Regions from separate parts of the Mesorhizobium sp. M0037 genome, predicted to be linked through region 1. Evidence: predicted binding sites of a transcription regulator. Region 1 holds the regulator's gene; each other region holds the start of a gene.
What was found. The regulator LexA, encoded in region 1, represses DNA repair genes until DNA is damaged. The targets are predictions, from matches to a motif close to TGTTCNNNNTGTGTTCNG.
Positions count from the first base shown of each region.

Region 2: parE (DNA topoisomerase IV subunit B) is a predicted target of LexA. The motif match lies at 1,063-1,080, and genes of this name have one in related genera.
Region 3: NKJ78_RS05065 (putative DNA modification/repair radical SAM protein) is a predicted target of LexA. The motif match lies at 3,244-3,261, and genes of this name have one in related genera.

Region 1 covers NZ_JAMYVB010000001.1:758,332-763,870, reverse strand. The annotation lists gene kynA (tryptophan 2,3-dioxygenase) at 1-417, shown strand, start outside; gene kynU (kynureninase) at 523-1,770, opposite strand; gene NKJ78_RS03980 (GntR family transcriptional regulator) at 1,939-2,703, shown strand; gene lexA (transcriptional repressor LexA) at 2,909-3,691, shown strand; partial or broken gene NKJ78_RS03970 (ComEC/Rec2 family competence protein) at 3,685-5,539, opposite strand, start outside.
Region 2 covers NZ_JAMYVB010000012.1:171,635-177,173, reverse strand. The annotation lists gene parE (DNA topoisomerase IV subunit B) at 1-992, opposite strand, end outside; gene cpaB (Flp pilus assembly protein CpaB) at 1,250-2,155, shown strand; gene NKJ78_RS19445 (type II and III secretion system protein family protein) at 2,189-3,634, shown strand; gene NKJ78_RS19440 (hypothetical protein) at 3,639-3,905, shown strand; gene NKJ78_RS19435 (CpaE/TadZ family protein) at 3,949-5,163, shown strand; gene NKJ78_RS19430 (TadA family conjugal transfer-associated ATPase) at 5,160-5,539, shown strand, end outside.
Region 3 covers NZ_JAMYVB010000002.1:152,930-158,468, forward strand. The annotation lists gene NKJ78_RS05050 (hypothetical protein) at 1-185, opposite strand, end outside; gene NKJ78_RS05055 (aspartate aminotransferase family protein) at 341-1,723, shown strand; gene NKJ78_RS05060 (glutamine synthetase family protein) at 1,759-3,144, shown strand; gene NKJ78_RS05065 (putative DNA modification/repair radical SAM protein) at 3,263-4,498, shown strand; gene NKJ78_RS05070 (UdgX family uracil-DNA binding protein) at 4,501-5,539, shown strand, end outside.

The DNA of each region.
Region 1 (5,539 bases):
ATGCTCGGGCCGCACAAGCACCGGCGCGACCTTACGGACAGGCTGGAAGCGATCCTGGCCACGCCGTCGCTCTACGACGAGGCGCTTCTGCTTTTGGCGCGCAATGGCTTCGACATCGGCGCCGATGCCGGGCGCACGGACTGGCGCGAGACGCGCGGTGAGAACGAAGACGTGCTGGCTGCCTGGCAAACCGTCTACCGCGACCCGCAGCGCTACTGGATGCTCTACGAACTGGCCGAGAAGCTGGTCGACTTCGAGGATTACTTCCGCCGCTGGCGCTTCAACCACGTCACAACGGTCGAGCGCATCATCGGCTTGAAGCGCGGCACCGGCGGCACCTCAGGCGCCTCCTATCTGAAGAAGATGCTGGAGGTCGTGCTGTTTCCGGAGCTCTGGACGGTCCGCACCCGGCTCTAGAGCATTTCACCGTTTAACGGAAACGGCGAAATGCTCTAGCTCTTTGATTGACGCAATTTCGGACGGAAAACCGCTTCACACTTTTCCTGAAATTGCTCTGGTTTCTCACGTAACCGCGGTCTTCACCGCGAAGCGGGCGTCCTGCCAGGCGCCGGTGCGCAGAATATCCTCCAGGACTTCGACCGCCTGCCAGACATCGCCATATCCGACATAGAGCGGCGTGAAGCCGAAACGGATGGTCGACGGCGCCCGGAAATCGCCGATCACGCCGCGCTCGATCAGCGCGCGCATCACCTGATAGCCATGCGGATGGAGGAACGACACCTGGCTGCCGCGCTGGCTGCCGTCGCGAGGACTTTCCAGTTCAAGCCGGTAGGCGCCGCATCTGGCTTCGACGAGCTGGATAAACAGGTCGGTCAGCGCGATGCTTTTTCTGCGCACCGCCGCCATATCGACGTCGTTCCAGATATCGAGCGCGCCCTTGAGCGCCCGCATCGACAGCACCGGCTGCGTTCCGCACAGGAAGCGGCGAATGCCGCTGCCGACGGCAAAGCCCTGCTCGAAGGCAAAGGGCCGCGCATGGCCCCACCAGCCGCTGAGCGGCTGGTGGGCATCGTCATGGTGGCGCTCGGCCGCGTAGATGAAGGCTGGCGAGCCCGGGCCGCCATTGAGGTATTTGTAGGTGCAGCCGACGGCGAAATCGGCATTGGCACGGTCAAGTTCGACCGGCAAGGCGCCGGCCGTGTGGCAGAGATCCCAGATGATCAGCGCGCCGGCGTCATGTGCCTTGCGCGTCAGCGCCGCCATGTCGCGCAACTGGCCGGATTTGTAGTTGACGTGGTTGACCAGGATGACGGCAACGCTGTCGTCGATCAGCTCCTCGATTGCGGCCGCGTCGACGCCCTCCAGCCGCAGCCGCGTTCCCGGCCGGGTCGAGGCGACGCCTTCGGCCATGTAGAGGTCGGTCGGGAAACTGTCGCCCTCGGCAACGATGACCGACCGATCCGGCCGCATGCCGAGCGCTGCGTGCAGCAGCTTGTAGATGTTGATCGAGGTTGTGTCGCAGACCACCGTCTGCCCATCAGCCGCGCCGATCAGTCGCCCGAGCTGATCTCCGAGTTCCACCGGCATGTTGAACCAGCCGGCGGTGTTCCAGGCGCGAATGAGGTCGTGCGCCCATTCCTGCGTGGCGGCCTGCTGCAGTTCGCTGAAGACGACCGCTGACGCGGCGCCCAGGGAATTGCCGTCGAGATAAATCACGCCTTGCGGCAAGACAAAGCGTTCACGCATGGAGCGCAGCGGATCGGCGGCATCCATTGCTTCGATTGTAGCGAGATCGGGTGTCGTGCTCATGATCCGGCGCCCCTCCATGGACAAACGCGCGCGGCGGAGCCTGCCGCCCAAACATGCCGGCGATCTTGAGTGGTCGCCCTTGAACTGTCAAACATTATATATAATTCACCCACTGAAAGGCTTTGATATATAATGATCCGCCCGAGCGTTTATGTCTGATGGATCACGATGCTGGATGACGAGCAGACCTCGAAGACGGAAGTGGCCTATCGCCTGCTCAGGCGCGATATTCTTGCGACCCGGCTGGCGCCTGCCGCGCCGTTGAAGCTGAGCACGCTGCGCAACACCTACGGCATCGGCTGGACGCCGTTGCGCGAGGCGCTGTCGCGGCTGGAGGCGGAACGGCTTGTGACCGCCATCAGCAACCGCGGGTTTGCGGTCGCTCCCGTCTCTCGGGCGGAGCTCGAGGATTTGGCGCGTGCGCGGCTGGTGGTCGAACTGCCCCTGCTGGTGGAATCGATCGAGAAGGGCGACCGTGAGTGGGAAGACGCGGTCGTTGCCGCCCACTATCGTCTCTCACGGTGCGGGTCTGTTCTCGACGATCCATCGGATGATGCGGTCGACGCGTGGTACGAAAAACACGATGCCTTCCATGCGGCGCTGCTCAGTGCCGCGACATCCAGCTGGCTGCTGCGCTTCAATGCAACGATTTCCGACCAATTGCATCGCCATCACCGCTTTCTGGGTCTGGCCCCGACGCTGCGCGCCGCCGCCGGCCGCACGGACGGACACCGGAAGGCCGTGGCGGCCCTGCGCGACGCCGTGGCGATCGAACACCATACCGCCCTGATGGAAGCGGCCCTCGATCGCGACGTCGAACGTGCGAAAACTCTGATGACCGCTCACATCGGCTACACGCTGCGGGTCTATGCCCAGAGAGAACCCCGCGCGGATGCTGCGCAGCCCCGTCCGAAAAGGAAGCGGCGATCGTAGCCGACGACGCAGGGCACTTTGTCTTCGTTTCACCCCGTTGCTGGCAACTGGGCGCAGGCGGCGCTCGCAGCGCCGAACGTTACGCTGAACAAAACGTCAACACATTCATTAAACTTTAAAAGGTTGCGGAACACAACTGGAACAGATAGTGTTTGTTCTGGGTTTGTTTTTTCTGATTCTGGTTTCAGAACCCTTGGGGGCCGCGATGCTGACGCGCAAACAACATGAGCTTCTGATGTTCATCCATGAACGCCTGAAGGAGAGCGGAATCCCGCCGTCCTTCGACGAGATGAAGGAAGCGCTCGACCTCGCCTCCAAGTCCGGCATCCACCGCCTGATCACGGCGCTTGAGGAGCGCGGTTTCATTCGCCGGCTGCCGAACCGGGCGCGCGCGCTGGAAGTGCTGCGGCTGCCCGACTCGATCGCACCAGGCCTCAATGCGGCGAGGAAGTTTTCGCCGAGCATCATTCAGGGCAGTCTTGGTCAAACCGGCCAAGGGCAAGGCGGCCAAGGACAAGGCGCGTTGGGCCAAGGCGGTCTCGGCCGCCAGATCAAGCCGGGCTCGCCGTCGCGTTCGATGTCGGCCGGCAATGACGATGCCGTTTCCGCGATTTCAATCCCGGTTATGGGACGCATCGCCGCCGGCGTGCCGATCGACGCCATCCAGCATCAGACCCATTCGATCTCGGTGCCGCCCGATATGATCATGGGCGGCGAACACTACGCGCTCGAGGTCAAGGGCGATTCGATGATCGAGGCCGGCATTTTCGATGGCGACACGGTCATCATCCGCAATGCCGACACAGCCAGCCCCGGCGAGATCGTGGTGGCGTTGGTCGACGATGAGGAAGCGACCCTGAAACGCTTCCGCCGCAAGGGCGCCTCGATCGCCCTGGAAGCCGCCAACCCGGCCTACGAGACCCGCATTTTTGGACCGGACAGGGTGAAGGTGCAGGGCAAGCTTGTCGGATTGATCCGGCGCTACTGAGCCGGCTTGGGTTTGTACTTTTCACGCTGGTTGTAAGGCGGCAGGCCGCGCGCTTCGCGGGAGAAGCGGCGTTGCTCGTGCCAGGGGCGATACGGCTTGTCGACGGCGAGCGGATGGTTGGCGCTGCAGCTGCCGATTGCGGATCGAAGAAGACGGCGGCGCTGCCGTCGCGGGCCAGCTGTTTCTTCGTCACGACCAGCACCAGCGGGTCGCGGCACGGATTGTAGGCGGTGGCGTCATCGATGACGATCAGGCTCGCGAAGGCACAGGCCGGCCGCGCCGTCTTGCGGTCTTTCGCAAGCGCTACAATGGCTCCGGAAGGGTGCCGGGCGATACAGAGATCGCCGGTGCAATAGAAGGGCGAGCCGGGCGTCAGATCGAGCGGATCGAGATCGAACCGCGTATCTGTTGCCTCGAAAATCTCAGGTGGGATAATGGTTTCGGCCCGCAGCGCCCGTTTCCAATTGTCCGTGGTGAATTCGTTGGAGCGTTCGCGGTTGAGGGCGAGTTCGCCGCCACCGATCGGCATGGCCACCAGATGCGCATCCTCGGATATGAGCACGTCTGGCGTAAGCACCTGCGGCACCGTCAACAGGCCGGCCAGCGCGAAAGGCACGGCCGCCAACCTGAGCCAGGTGGTGGCCATGGTGGCGATGACGAGGGCGACCGCCACTAACAGCACCGAGCGGATGGAGATCAGCCCGACGGCGTCGACCGGCGAGCGCTCGGAAATCCAGGCCGATATAGCGATCATCGCCGTCAGGCCTTTGCCCATCACATAGAGGAACGGTCCGTCGGCGCCGAACGGCATCGCCAGCGCGCTGAGCACGGCAAACGGCATGACGATCAACGATACAATCGGCATCACGGCCAGATTGGCGATCAGGCTGAGCGGCGACACACGCTGAAAATGCCAGATGGCGAACAGCAAGGTTGCACTGCCGGCGATGATCGAGGTCATGGCGAGGCCGCCCATGGCCAGCGCGAATTTTCGCGACAGGAAGCCGACGAAGGAGCGCTTTGCCGGTGGCGTTCTCACCTTGTCGGCGCGGTAATCGGCCCAGCCGGCATAGGCGCCGACAAGGGCGGCAGTGGCGGCAAACGACATCTGGAAGCTGGGACCGACCACCTCGTGCGGCGACACCAGGATGACGGCCATGGCGGAGATCGCCAGATTGCGCATGGTGAGTGCGGCGCGATCAAACAGCACGGCGACAAGCATGACCGCCAGCATGATGAAACTGCGCTCGGCAGCCACCACGATGCCTGAAATGACGAGATAGGCGGCGATGGAGACGAGTGCTGCCACTGCTGCATATTTCTTCACCGGCCGGCGCGAGGAGAAATCCGGAAACAGCGCAAAGGCGCCGCGCAGCAACGCCATGATGGTGCCGGCAACCAGCGCCATATGCAGGCCGGAGATGGAGATGATGTGGTAGATGCCGGTGCGCCGCATCGCTTCGTTGACCTCGTCCGGGATGCCGGCGCGCACGCCGACAATCAGCGCCGCGGCAATCTCGCCTTCGGCGCCGCCGATCTTGCCCCTGATATGGTCGGCAATGTTTTCGCGCGCGTTCTCGATTGCCGAGGAAAGCCGCGCGGTCAGCGGCGGCGGTCCCTGCGTAGCAATGGTTTTCGGATTGCCGAGAAAGAAGCCGCTGCCGCCGATACCGGTGAAATAGCTGTCGAAGGAGAAATCGTAGCTCTCCGGCCGCACCGGACCGGTCGGCGGCAACAGCCTGGCATAGCCGGTGATCAGGGAGCCGGCGGTCATATCGGCGGGAACGGTCCGCGCCGAGAGCCTGACCCGCTCCGGGGCGTAGCGCAGCTTGGGGTAAGCGGTCGAAA
Region 2 (5,539 bases), on a different contig from region 1:
TCATGCGTGCCGCCTTCGCCGGTCGGGATGGTGTTGCAGTAGGAGTTGACGAAGCCGTCACCGCCGAACCAGGTCACCGCCCATTCCAGCGAACCGTGGCCGCCCTGCTTCTCGCTCTTGCCGGCGAAGATTTCGCGGGTCACCTGGAAATCATCGCCGAGCGATGCCTTGAGATAGTCCTTCAAGCCGCCGGGGAAATGGAACTCCGCCTTGGCCGGCGTCTGGTCCTTTTCCTTGATCAGCGATGGGTCGCAGCTCCAGCGGATCTCGACGCCGCCGAACAGATAGGCTTTCGAGCGGGTCATGCGATAGAGCCGCGCCGGCTCGAAGGCGGCGCCCTTGCCGAAAATCTGCTCGTCGGGATGGAAGCGGATTTTGGTGCCGCGCCGGTTGTGCACTTCGCCGAGCTGCTCCAGCCCGCTCACCGGAACGCCGCGCGAGAACCTTTGGCGGTAAAGCTGGCGACCGCGCGCGACTTCGACTTCAAGATGGTCCGACAGCGCATTGACGACCGAGACGCCGACACCGTGCAGACCGCCTGAGGTCTCATAGACCTTGCTATCGAACTTGCCGCCCGAATGCAGCGTCGTCATGATGACTTCGAGCGCCGGCTTCTTGAATTTCGGATGCGGATCGACCGGGATGCCGCGGCCATTGTCGGTAACGGTCAGAAACCCGTCGGCCGACAGCTCGACATCGATGAAGGTGGCATGGCCGGCGACCGCCTCGTCCATCGAATTATCGATGACCTCGGCAAACAGATGGTGCATCGCCTTGTCGTCGGTGCCGCCAATATACATGCCGGGACGGCGCCGCACCGGCTCCAGCCCCTCCAGCACCTCGATGTCGGCGGCGCTATAGCCCTCGCTGCCGTCCTTGGTCGCGGCAGGACGCTTCGTGGCCTGCACCAGCGGGTCGGCCGGGCGCGAAGGTGTCCGAGCCGGTTGCGGCTGCTTTTCCAGATTGCCGAAAAGATCGTTGTTGTCGTCCATGCCTGCCATAGAATCCGGTGCCGCGAATCACCCGTCGATACTGCCACGCTTTTCGGCGCCAAGCGACGGAAGTTCCTGTTACGTTCGGGGATTAACCCCTTCTTATCCTAAAACCTTTCGATAACCAAGCCGGCGGAAATAGGTCCGTGCGGAGCCGCTGGGATTCCTGAATCTTTAACAAAGCGGCCTAGCGTCGCCCCAACAAAACAAAAGACCACGAGAGTCAGGGGTTGGTTGTGAGGGGCAAGGCCATAACGATGATTGGCATCGCTGCCGTCTTCGGCGCGATTTCAATCTTTGCCGCGGATTTCTGGGTGAAAAGCCAGGCCAAGGCCGATGCCGAAGAGAAAACGGCGTCGATCCCGGCGCCCGCCGTCCCCAAGGTCGTCTTCAAGACCATCGTGGTGGCCAACGCGCCGCTGCGTTACGGCATGGAGCTTGACCGGGCGCAGCTCAGCGAAATCCCATGGTCCGAGGATTCGGTGCCGCAGGGCGCGTTCACCACAGTCAATGCATTGCTCGCCGAAGGCAGCCGCGTGGTATTGTCGCCGATCGAGATCAACGAGCCGGTGCTGATCAGCAAGTTGTCGGGGCCGAACGGCCGCGCGACGCTGTCCAACATGATGACGCCCGGCATGCGGGCGGTGACAATCCGCACCGACGAGATCGCCGGCGTCGGCGGCTTCGTCATGCCGGGCGACCGGGTCGACGTGGTGCTGACACGCGATGCGGGCGAAATCCAGGAAGTGGCCAAGAACGCGCAGGGCGCTGCCGGATCGACCGTTACCTCCGAGATTGTCGTCTCCGACGCCAAGGTGCTGACCGTGGGGCAGGGCGCCGACGAGCGCCAGACCACACCGCAGATCGCCAATTCCGTCACCATCGAGGTGACGACCGAAGGCGCGCAGAAAGTGGCGCTTGCCCGCACCGTCGGCACCTTGTCGCTGTCGCTCCGCTCGGCCGCAGACGGAGGGGCCGCCAAGGACGGCGTCACCACCATCTCGTCCTTCGGCGGATCGGTCGCCTCCGGCGTCCAGGCCGCTGCCGGCGCGCTGTTCACTGCCGCGACCAAGGAGCCTGAGAAGCCGAAATTCAAGACGATCATCGTGACGCGCGGCACGCAGGTCGAAGAATACCAGGTTCCTGCGCGGGACCAGCAATAACTGCCGGTGGGGACCGGGCGAGGGACGGGACAGATGTCGGGACTTCATGCATTCCAGACGACGAAAGGGCTGCGCACAATGCGGGCGCTTGCGGTGGGGGCTTGCCTCGCCGCGGCCGCAATGCTCGGCCTCAGTGCGCCAGCCAAGGCCGACAACGATATCGTCCATGTCTCGTCGACAACGAATGCGTCGATCAAGGTAGCCAAGGGCAAGCCGAAGACGGTCATGACCAATGCCGCCTTCTACCAGATCGTCATCGGCGATCCGGAGATCGCCAACGTCAATCCGCTGACCGACAAATCCTTCTATGTGCTGGGCAACAATCTCGGCACCACCGGCATCGCACTGTTCGACCAGAACAAGCAGTTGGTCGGCACCGTCGACATCGAGGTGACGCTGGACACCGACCAGCTGGCCAGCACCATTCGCGCCAGCGTGCCGGACGCCAAGATCAAGGTCGGCTCGGCCAATGGCCGCGTCGTGCTGTCGGGCGAGGCCGATGACGCGGTCGCCGCCGAGAAGGCAAGCAAGATCGCCAGCCGTTTCTCCGGCAATGAGGAAGTGATCAATTCGGTCAACATCTCGTCCTCGCAGCAGGTTCAGCTCAACGTCCGCTTCGTCGAGATCAATCGCCAGGCCGGACAGGATCTCGGCGCCAAATACAGCGCCAATTTTGCTTACGGCATTGGCGGGCGCGACGTCACCATCGAGCCGGGCTCGGTGCCGGGAGCCGGCAATGGCGAGATCATCGGCCGGCTGCTGTCCAACGGCCTGTCGATCGACGTCGCCATCAAGGCGCTGGAGGAACGTGGCCTTGCCCGGCGGCTGGCAGAGCCGAACCTGATCGCCCGCTCGGGCCAGACGGCAAGCTTCCTCGCCGGCGGCGAGTTCCCGATCCCGGTCTCCGAGGACAATGGCAAGATTTCCGTCAGCTACAAGAAATACGGCGTCAGCCTCGACTTCACGCCGACGGTTCTCAAGGACGGGCTGGTCAGCCTCGACATCGCGCCGGAAGTGTCCTCGATCGATGCTTCGGCCTCCTACAATATCGGCAATATCTCAGTGCCGGGCTTTATCGTGCGCCGCGCCAGGACATCGGTCGACCTGAAGAACGGCCAGAGCTTCATGATCGCCGGCCTGCTGCAGTCGCAAAACGACATCACCACGTCGCGTCTTCCCGGCCTCGGCAAGCTGCCGGTGCTCGGCTCGCTGTTCTCCTCCAAATCATATCAGCGGCGCGAGACCGATCTGGTGATCATCGTCACCCCCTATCTGGTCAAGCCGGTCGATCCGTCGAAGAAGCTGCTCGAGCCGACCGACGGCACGCAGCCGGCCAGCAATGTCGATTATTTCCTAAACAACACCGAGGAAGTGAAATCGTCTGACGCCAATCGTGCGGTGGCAATGGCCAGCGGCAGCACGGCACAGCCGGCTGCGGTCACCACCGTCGGGCATTTCCTCGACCTGCCGAAGGATTGAAGCCATGCGCTTGCGACCATGCATCGCCCTGCTGCTCGCCGGCCTCGCCAGCGGCTGCACCAGCGACGACTATATCCGCTCCGAGGGGCCGACGATTGCCGCCGGCAACGCACAGGCCGCCAATACGGCCATGCAGATGGTCGATCCCTGGAAATACGGCGTCCAGAACACCAGGCTGCTGGTGCCGGCGCAGCGCAGTGAGGCGGCAGTCAACGCCGCCGACCAGGCTGCTGCTGCCAAGGCCGTGCAACCGACAGCGACAACCGATTGATTGCCCGGTGATTTGACCGGGAATGACCTGACAGGCTGACAAAATGGCAAGCGGCATCAAGACCAAGAAGATCCTGCTGGTGTCCAGCGACCGGACCTTTGTGCAGGATACGCGCACCGCGTTCGCGGCCTCGGAGGTGATCCAGCTTTCGACCGTCGAGAAGAACATTGCCGAACTGCGCGGCGAGGTCCAGGAAGCCGATTTCGGCGCGCTCATCGTCGACATGGATGCGGCAAAGCTGGAAGAGATCGAGTCGCTGCAGCGCATCATGCGCCGGCTTGAAGGCCGCGTTCCGGTGGTCGTCGTCACCCAGGAATTCAACGCCGCCGCGGTGCGCATCCTGGTGCAGCTCCAGGTCGCCGATTTCCTGGTCAAGCCGATCACCACCGCCGATCTGGTGCGGTCGGTCGTGCGCGCGCTGCAAGGGCCGGGGCGCGAGGAAAACACCGAGTCGCAGATCTATACCTTCATGCCGGCCGCCGGCGGCGTCGGCACCACGACGCTGGCGCTGCAGACCGCTTTCCAGCTGCATCATTCGGTGACGCGCGGCGCGTCGACCTGCGTGGTCGACCTCAACTTCCAGCAAGGCGCCTGCGCCGAATATCTCGACCTCGAGCCGCGCTTCGACATCACCGAAATCGAGAACCAGCCCGAGCGCCTCGACCGTCAGCTGCTGGACGTGATGCTGTCCAAGCATGCGAGCGGGCTCTGCGTGCTGGCGGCGCCAACGCATCCGTCGGAAATGCGCTCGTTCAAGACCGATGTCGTGGTGCGCATGCTCGATCTCGTCTCGGCCTATTTCGATAACGTCGTCATCGACATGCCGCGCACCTGGTTTCCGTGGACGGAGACGGTGCTGCTCGGCTCCAACAAGCTCTACATCGTCGCCGAAATGACGGTGCCATGCCTGCGCCATACGCAGCGGCTGATCCAGGCGGTCTACGAGACGGCAGGCAAGGAAGTGAAGCCGAACGTGATCGTCAACCGTTTCGAGCAGAAGATGTTCGACAACGGCATCAAGCAGGCCGATGTCCAGGAAATCCTGGGCGAGCATTTCGTCGGCGGCATCTCCAACAATTACCGGCTTGTGCGTGAAGCGGTCGACCGCGGCGTGCCGCTGCATGAGATCGACCCGAACGCCAATGTCGTCAACGATCTGAAGAGGATCATCCTGCCGGAAGAAGCCGTGGTGACGCCGGAGAAATCGCGCTCGCTGTTCGGCATCGGCAGGGGCCTCCTGAAGAGGAAAGCCGGATGACCAGCCGCTTCTCGACCCTGCAGAACCGTGACGTCCGCGCGCTGAAGCCGGCCGAGGCGGCGCCGGTCGCGCATCACGCCGTGGTCATCCCGACGAACCGCAAGGCCTTGCCGCCGAAGCCGGAGACAACACCGGGAAAAAGCGCCAACAAGGTGCTCGATGCCCGCGTGCGCATCCACCGGCTGCTGCTCGAGGAAATCAACCTGGTCGCGCTGGAGCGCCTGCCCAAGGATGAGATGCGCCGGCAGGTGCAGGAGTTCGTGTCGGAAAAGACCCGCCAGGAGCGTATGGCGATCAACACCGTCGAACTTGAAGCGCTGGTCGATGACATCGTCGATGAGATGGTCGGCCTCGGCCCGCTGGAACCGCTGCTCAA
Region 3 (5,539 bases), on a different contig from region 1:
TCCGGCCGGCCAAGTATCTCGAGATCGCCGCGAAAATTGAAGGTCGGGCCGCCCATACCTCTGGTGACCCCGGCGCCGACCTCGAATTGCACCGCTTTGTCATCGACGGAACACCAGACGCCGCCCGATGCGGAAGCCGCAGCGGCCGACAAGAGTAGCGCAAAAGCGCAGATGATCGTCCGCATTTTTCTCCCCAAACCACAGACCCGATCGCATTGGCGCCCGACTGCGCCGGAAGGTCAAGTCTGCCGAACTTGCTGCTGACCCAATGCAGCGCACCAACACGGCCAATTGCGGTTGCCGTCGCCAATTGGGTAGTGTGCCGGCCGAGAGGGATTTCATGCACAGCACGAACAGTTCAAAGGCGTCCATTGGCGGTATCAGCCGTGACCGCATCGCTGCATTGCGGACAAGCGAGGCGAACACCTTCCGCAAGGCGCGGCCGAAATCGCAGGCCAAGGTCGGTAACGGCCTGCCAGGCTTCTTCGGCGGTGTGCCGATGCACTGGATGAACGACTGGCCGACGCCATTCCCGATCCTGGTCGAAAGCGCCAAGGGCGCCGCCATCACGGATATCGACGGCAACAGGCTGGACGATTTCTGCCTCGGTGACACCGGCTCGATGTTCGGCCATTCGCCGCCGCCGGTGGCGCGCGCCATCCGCCGCCAGGCCGGGCGCGGCCTGACCTATATGCTGCCTTCGGAAGATGCGCTGGCCATCGGGCCGCTGCTCACACAGCGTTTCGGTCTGCCGTTCTGGCAGATCGCCACCACCGCCACCGACGCCAACCGCTTCGCGCTGCGCGTCGCCCGCGCCGTCACCGGCCGCGAAAAGATACTGGTCTTCAACGGCTGCTATCACGGCTCGGTCGACGAGACGATGGTCCGGATGGTCGACGGCAAGCCCGTGAATCGGCCGGGGCTGGCGGGTGAGTTTCGCGACCTGACCAAGACGGCGAAGGTCATTGAATTCAACGATGTCGCCGCGCTGCAAGCAGCGCTCAAGGACAAGGATGTCGCCTGCGTCATTGCTGAGCCGGTGCTGACCAATTCCTGCATGGTGCTGCCCGATCCGGGTTTTCACGACGCCTTGCGCAAACTGACGCGCGCGGCCGGAACGCTGCTTCTGATAGACGAGACGCACACGATTTCGACTGGACCCGGCGGCTACACCAGGAAATTCGGACTACAGCCCGACCTGTTCGTGCTGGGCAAGCCGATCGCCGGCGGCGTGCCGGCAAGCGTGTGGGGCATGAGCGACGAGGTCGCCTCGCGCTATGCCGACTACAATCGAACCAAGGAGCCGGGCTATTCCGGCATGGGCACGACGCTGTCGGCGAACCCGCTGCAGTTCGCAGCCATGCGCGCAACGCTCGAAGAGGTGATGAGGCAGGAGAATTATGCCCGGATGGATCGCCTCGCCCTGCGGCTCGATGCCGGGCTGACCGGCGTGATCGATCGCTACAATCTGCCCTGGCATGTCGCCCGCGTCGGCGCCCGCGTCGAGTTCATCTGCGCCCCTGGCCCGCTCAGGAACGGCGCCGAAGCCGAGACTGCCCATGCGCCGGAGCTTGAGGCGGCTATCCATGTCGCGCTGGTCAACCAGGGCGTGCTGATCGCGCCCTTTCACAACATGATGCTGATCTCACCGGCCACCACCGGCGCCCAGGTCAACCGGCTGATCACCGCCTTCGCCACGGTTGCGGCAAGGCTGACGGCATGAGACAAGCTGCCAAGCCAAACTCGAGTACACTAATCATGACTTCACCTTCGGGCTCGACGCCCGCCGAGGCGCAAGCCTTTCTCGACGCCCATCCCGAAATCGAAGCCTTCGATATCGTCTTGACCGACGCCAACGGGGTCGGCCGCGGCAAGATCGTGCGCCGGCATGAGCTGAAAAGCATCTTCGAGGGCGGCCGCCACATGCCGATCTCGATCCTCGGCCTCGACATCACCGGCGAGGATGTGCACGAAACCGGGCTGATCTGGACGACTGGAGACGGCGATCTCAGGGCATGGCCGATCCCCGGCACGCTGGTGCCGCTTTACGGCACGAACCCGCCGCGCGGCCAGTTGCTGATGGCGATGTACCATCTCGAGGGACAGCCTATGTCGTCGGACCCACGGCTGGCGCTGGCCAGGCAGGTCGACATCTTGGCGGCCAAGGGCCTCTATCCCGCCGGCGCCTTCGAACTCGAATTTTTCCTGCTTGCCAATGAGCGTGATGCCGATGGCAAGGTAAAGCCGGCGGACGCCGTGCTCGACGGCCGCCGCTCGGCCAAGACGGAAGTCTATTCCGTCGACCATCTGCACGGCATGGAGCCGCTGTTTTCCGACATCTATGCCGCGGCCAAGGCGCAAGGCATTCCGGCCGAAACGGTGATTTCCGAATACGCGCCCGGCCAGTACGAGCTGACGCTGAACTATCGCAAGGATGTCATGCGGGCGGCCGACGACCTCGTCATGTTGAAGCGGCTGGTGCGGGCGCAGGCGCGCCGCCATGGTGTCACCGCCTGCTTCATGGCCAAGCCGATCGAAAAATACGCCGGCTCCGGCATGCATTTCCATGTTTCGTTGCAGGACAAGAACGGCCGCAACGTTTTTGCCGAGGCTGGCGGCGAAACCTGGTCGCTGCCGCTGCTGCAGGGGCTCGGCGGGCTGATCCAGACCATGGCCGAATCGATGCTGGTGTTTGCGCCGCACGCCAATTCCTGGCGGCGCTTCGTCTCGCAGTCCTATGCGCCGGTGGCGCCGACCTGGGGCGTCAACAACCGTTCGGTGGCGCTGCGCATCCCGGCGGGCGACGCCAAGAACCGGCGCATCGAGCACCGGCCGTCGGGTGTCGACGCCAATCCCTACCTGATCGCGGCAACGGTGCTGGCCGGCATCATCAAGGGTCTGGATGAAGGCCTCGACCCCGGCCCCGAAACCACTGGGAATGGCTATGAAGCCGCCATCACGCGCACGACCATGCCGGTCGACTGGCGCGCTGCGATCGAGGCGGCGCGGGCATCGAGCTTCCTGAAAGAGGCGCTTGGCGAGGATCTGCATCGCACCTTCGTGGCGATCAAGCAGTCGGAGTATCTGCGCGTCGCCCGCACCGTCAGCGAGCTAGATTACCACCTCTACCTCCACGAGGTCTGAGAGACCGCCTGGAACTCGGCAGTCGTCCTGCTAGCCCGACGATCAGGCGGCGATTACTTTTTCGCCGCCTGCATCAAATGAGGTGGCGCTGCAGCCTTCAAGAACATATCATGAACGGATGAGCGCACCCACCGTCCGTGAAAAGCTGGCAATCCTGTCTGACGCCGCCAAATACGATGCTTCTTGCGCCTCGTCTGGGTCGGCGAAGAAGGATTCGCGCCAATCCGGCGGTATCGGCTCCACCGAAGGCATGGGCATCTGCCATTCCTACGCGCCGGACGGCCGCTGCATTTCGCTTTTGAAAATCCTGCTGACTAATTTCTGTATCTATGACTGCAGCTACTGCATCAACCGCTCGTCCTCCAATGTGCGGCGCGCCCGCTTCAGCATCGACGAGGTGGTGAAGCTGACCATGGATTTCTACCGGCGCAATTACATCGAGGGCCTCTTCCTGTCCTCAGGAGTCATCCGCTCCCCGGACGAGACCATGGCCGAGATGGTGGAGGTGGCGCGGCGGCTGCGGCTGGACGAAAAATTCTCCGGCTATATTCATCTGAAGACCATTCCGGAAAGCTCGGCCGAACTGGTCGAGCAGGCCGGACTTTATGCCGACCGGCTGTCGATTAATGTCGAGCTGCCGACCGACGAAGGCGTGAAGAAACTGGCGCCGGAGAAGAAGCCGGAAACGATCCGCCTTTCCATGGCGAACCTGCGCCGGAAGATGGAGGAAAAGGCCGAGCCGACGTTGCGGACCAAGAAGCGCGAACGCTTTGCGCCCGGAGGTCAGTCGACGCAGATGATCGTCGGCGCCGACAAGACATCCGACGACGGTATCTTGCACTCCAGTGCGCGGCTCTATGGCAGCTACCATCTGCGGCGCGTCTATTACTCCGCCTTCAGCCCGATCCCGGATTCGTCATCGTCGCTGCCCCTGCTGATACCGCCGCTGATGCGCGAGCACCGGCTCTATCAGGCCGACTGGCTGATGCGCTTCTACGGCTTTTCGCAGCCGGAAATCCTCGCCGGCAGCAGCGACGGCATGCTCGATCTCGCCATTGACCCCAAGCTCGCCTGGGCTTTGCGCAATCGGGCGAGGTTTCCCGTCGACATCAACCGCGCCGATCGGGAAGCGCTGCTGCGGGTTCCGGGTCTGGGCACCAAGGTGGTGGCGAAGATCCTTGAAACCCGCCGCCACCGACGCATGCGGCTGGAAGATGTCGGACAGATCTGCCATTCGATCGCCAAGCTGAGGCCCTTCATCATCGCCGAAGGCTGGTCGCCGGGCGGACTCACCGACAAGACAGGCCTGCGCGACACGATCGTAAAGTCCTGCGAACAACTGTCGCTGTTTTGACCATGCAGCCGGCCCAGCTCGACCTTGCCCGATACACTGTCCGGCTAGCGAGCCAGACCGATTTCGCCGGTTGGCGCGATGCGGCACGGCGTCTGGCGCTGAATGAGGTCCGGCCTGAGGATATTAGTTGGGGTGTCGGGTCCGACGCCAATGATCCTCGAGATGCCTTGCCGGCGGTGCCAGAGGGCGCGCAGCTTACCGTCCCGCGCGAGTTCATCGCCCATGCCGAAACCGCCTTCTGCCACTCCGACCCCGGCCGGTTTGCCTTTCTCTACTGGATGCTTTGGCGCCTGCGCACCGAGCCGAAACTGCTGGCGATCGCATCCGATCCCGGCACCAGGCGGCTCGAAGCCATGGAAAAGGCGGTGCGGCGCGACAGCCATAAGATGCATGCCTTCGTACGCTTCCGGAAGATCGGCGACGGCGAGAACGAGCGCTACGTCGCCTGGTTCGAGCCGGAGCATTTCATTGTCGAGCGCAACGCGGATTTCTTCGTCCGGCGGTTCACCGGCATGCGCTGGACCATCCTGACGCCCTATGCCTCCGCCGACTGGAACGGCGAAAGGCTGGCGATCGGGCCGGGTGCGGCCAAGGGCGATGCACCCGATCAGGACGACACCGAGGCGTTGTGGCTGACCTATTTCGAAAACATCTCCAACCCGGCGCGGCTCAAGGTGAAGGCGATGCAGAAGGAGATGCCGAAGAAATATTGGCGGAACCTTCCCGAGGCTTCGCTCATTCCAGATCTGATCGCAGGAGCGGACGAGGCCGCCAGGGATATGATTGCCAGACTGCCGACAACGCCGGCGCCGCACCACGCCAAGCTGCAGGCAAGACATTGGCCGAAGCCCGAGCCGGCCGAGGCGCCGGATGAAGACGATGCCAAGACGATTTCCGATTTGCGCGAGGCTGCAAAGGGTTGTCGTCGCTGCCCGCTCTGGCGCGACGCGACACAGACCGTGTTCGGCGAGGGGCCGGATGACGCCAAAGTGGTCTTCGTCGGCGAACAACCTGGCGATCAGGAAGATCTCGCCGGCAAAC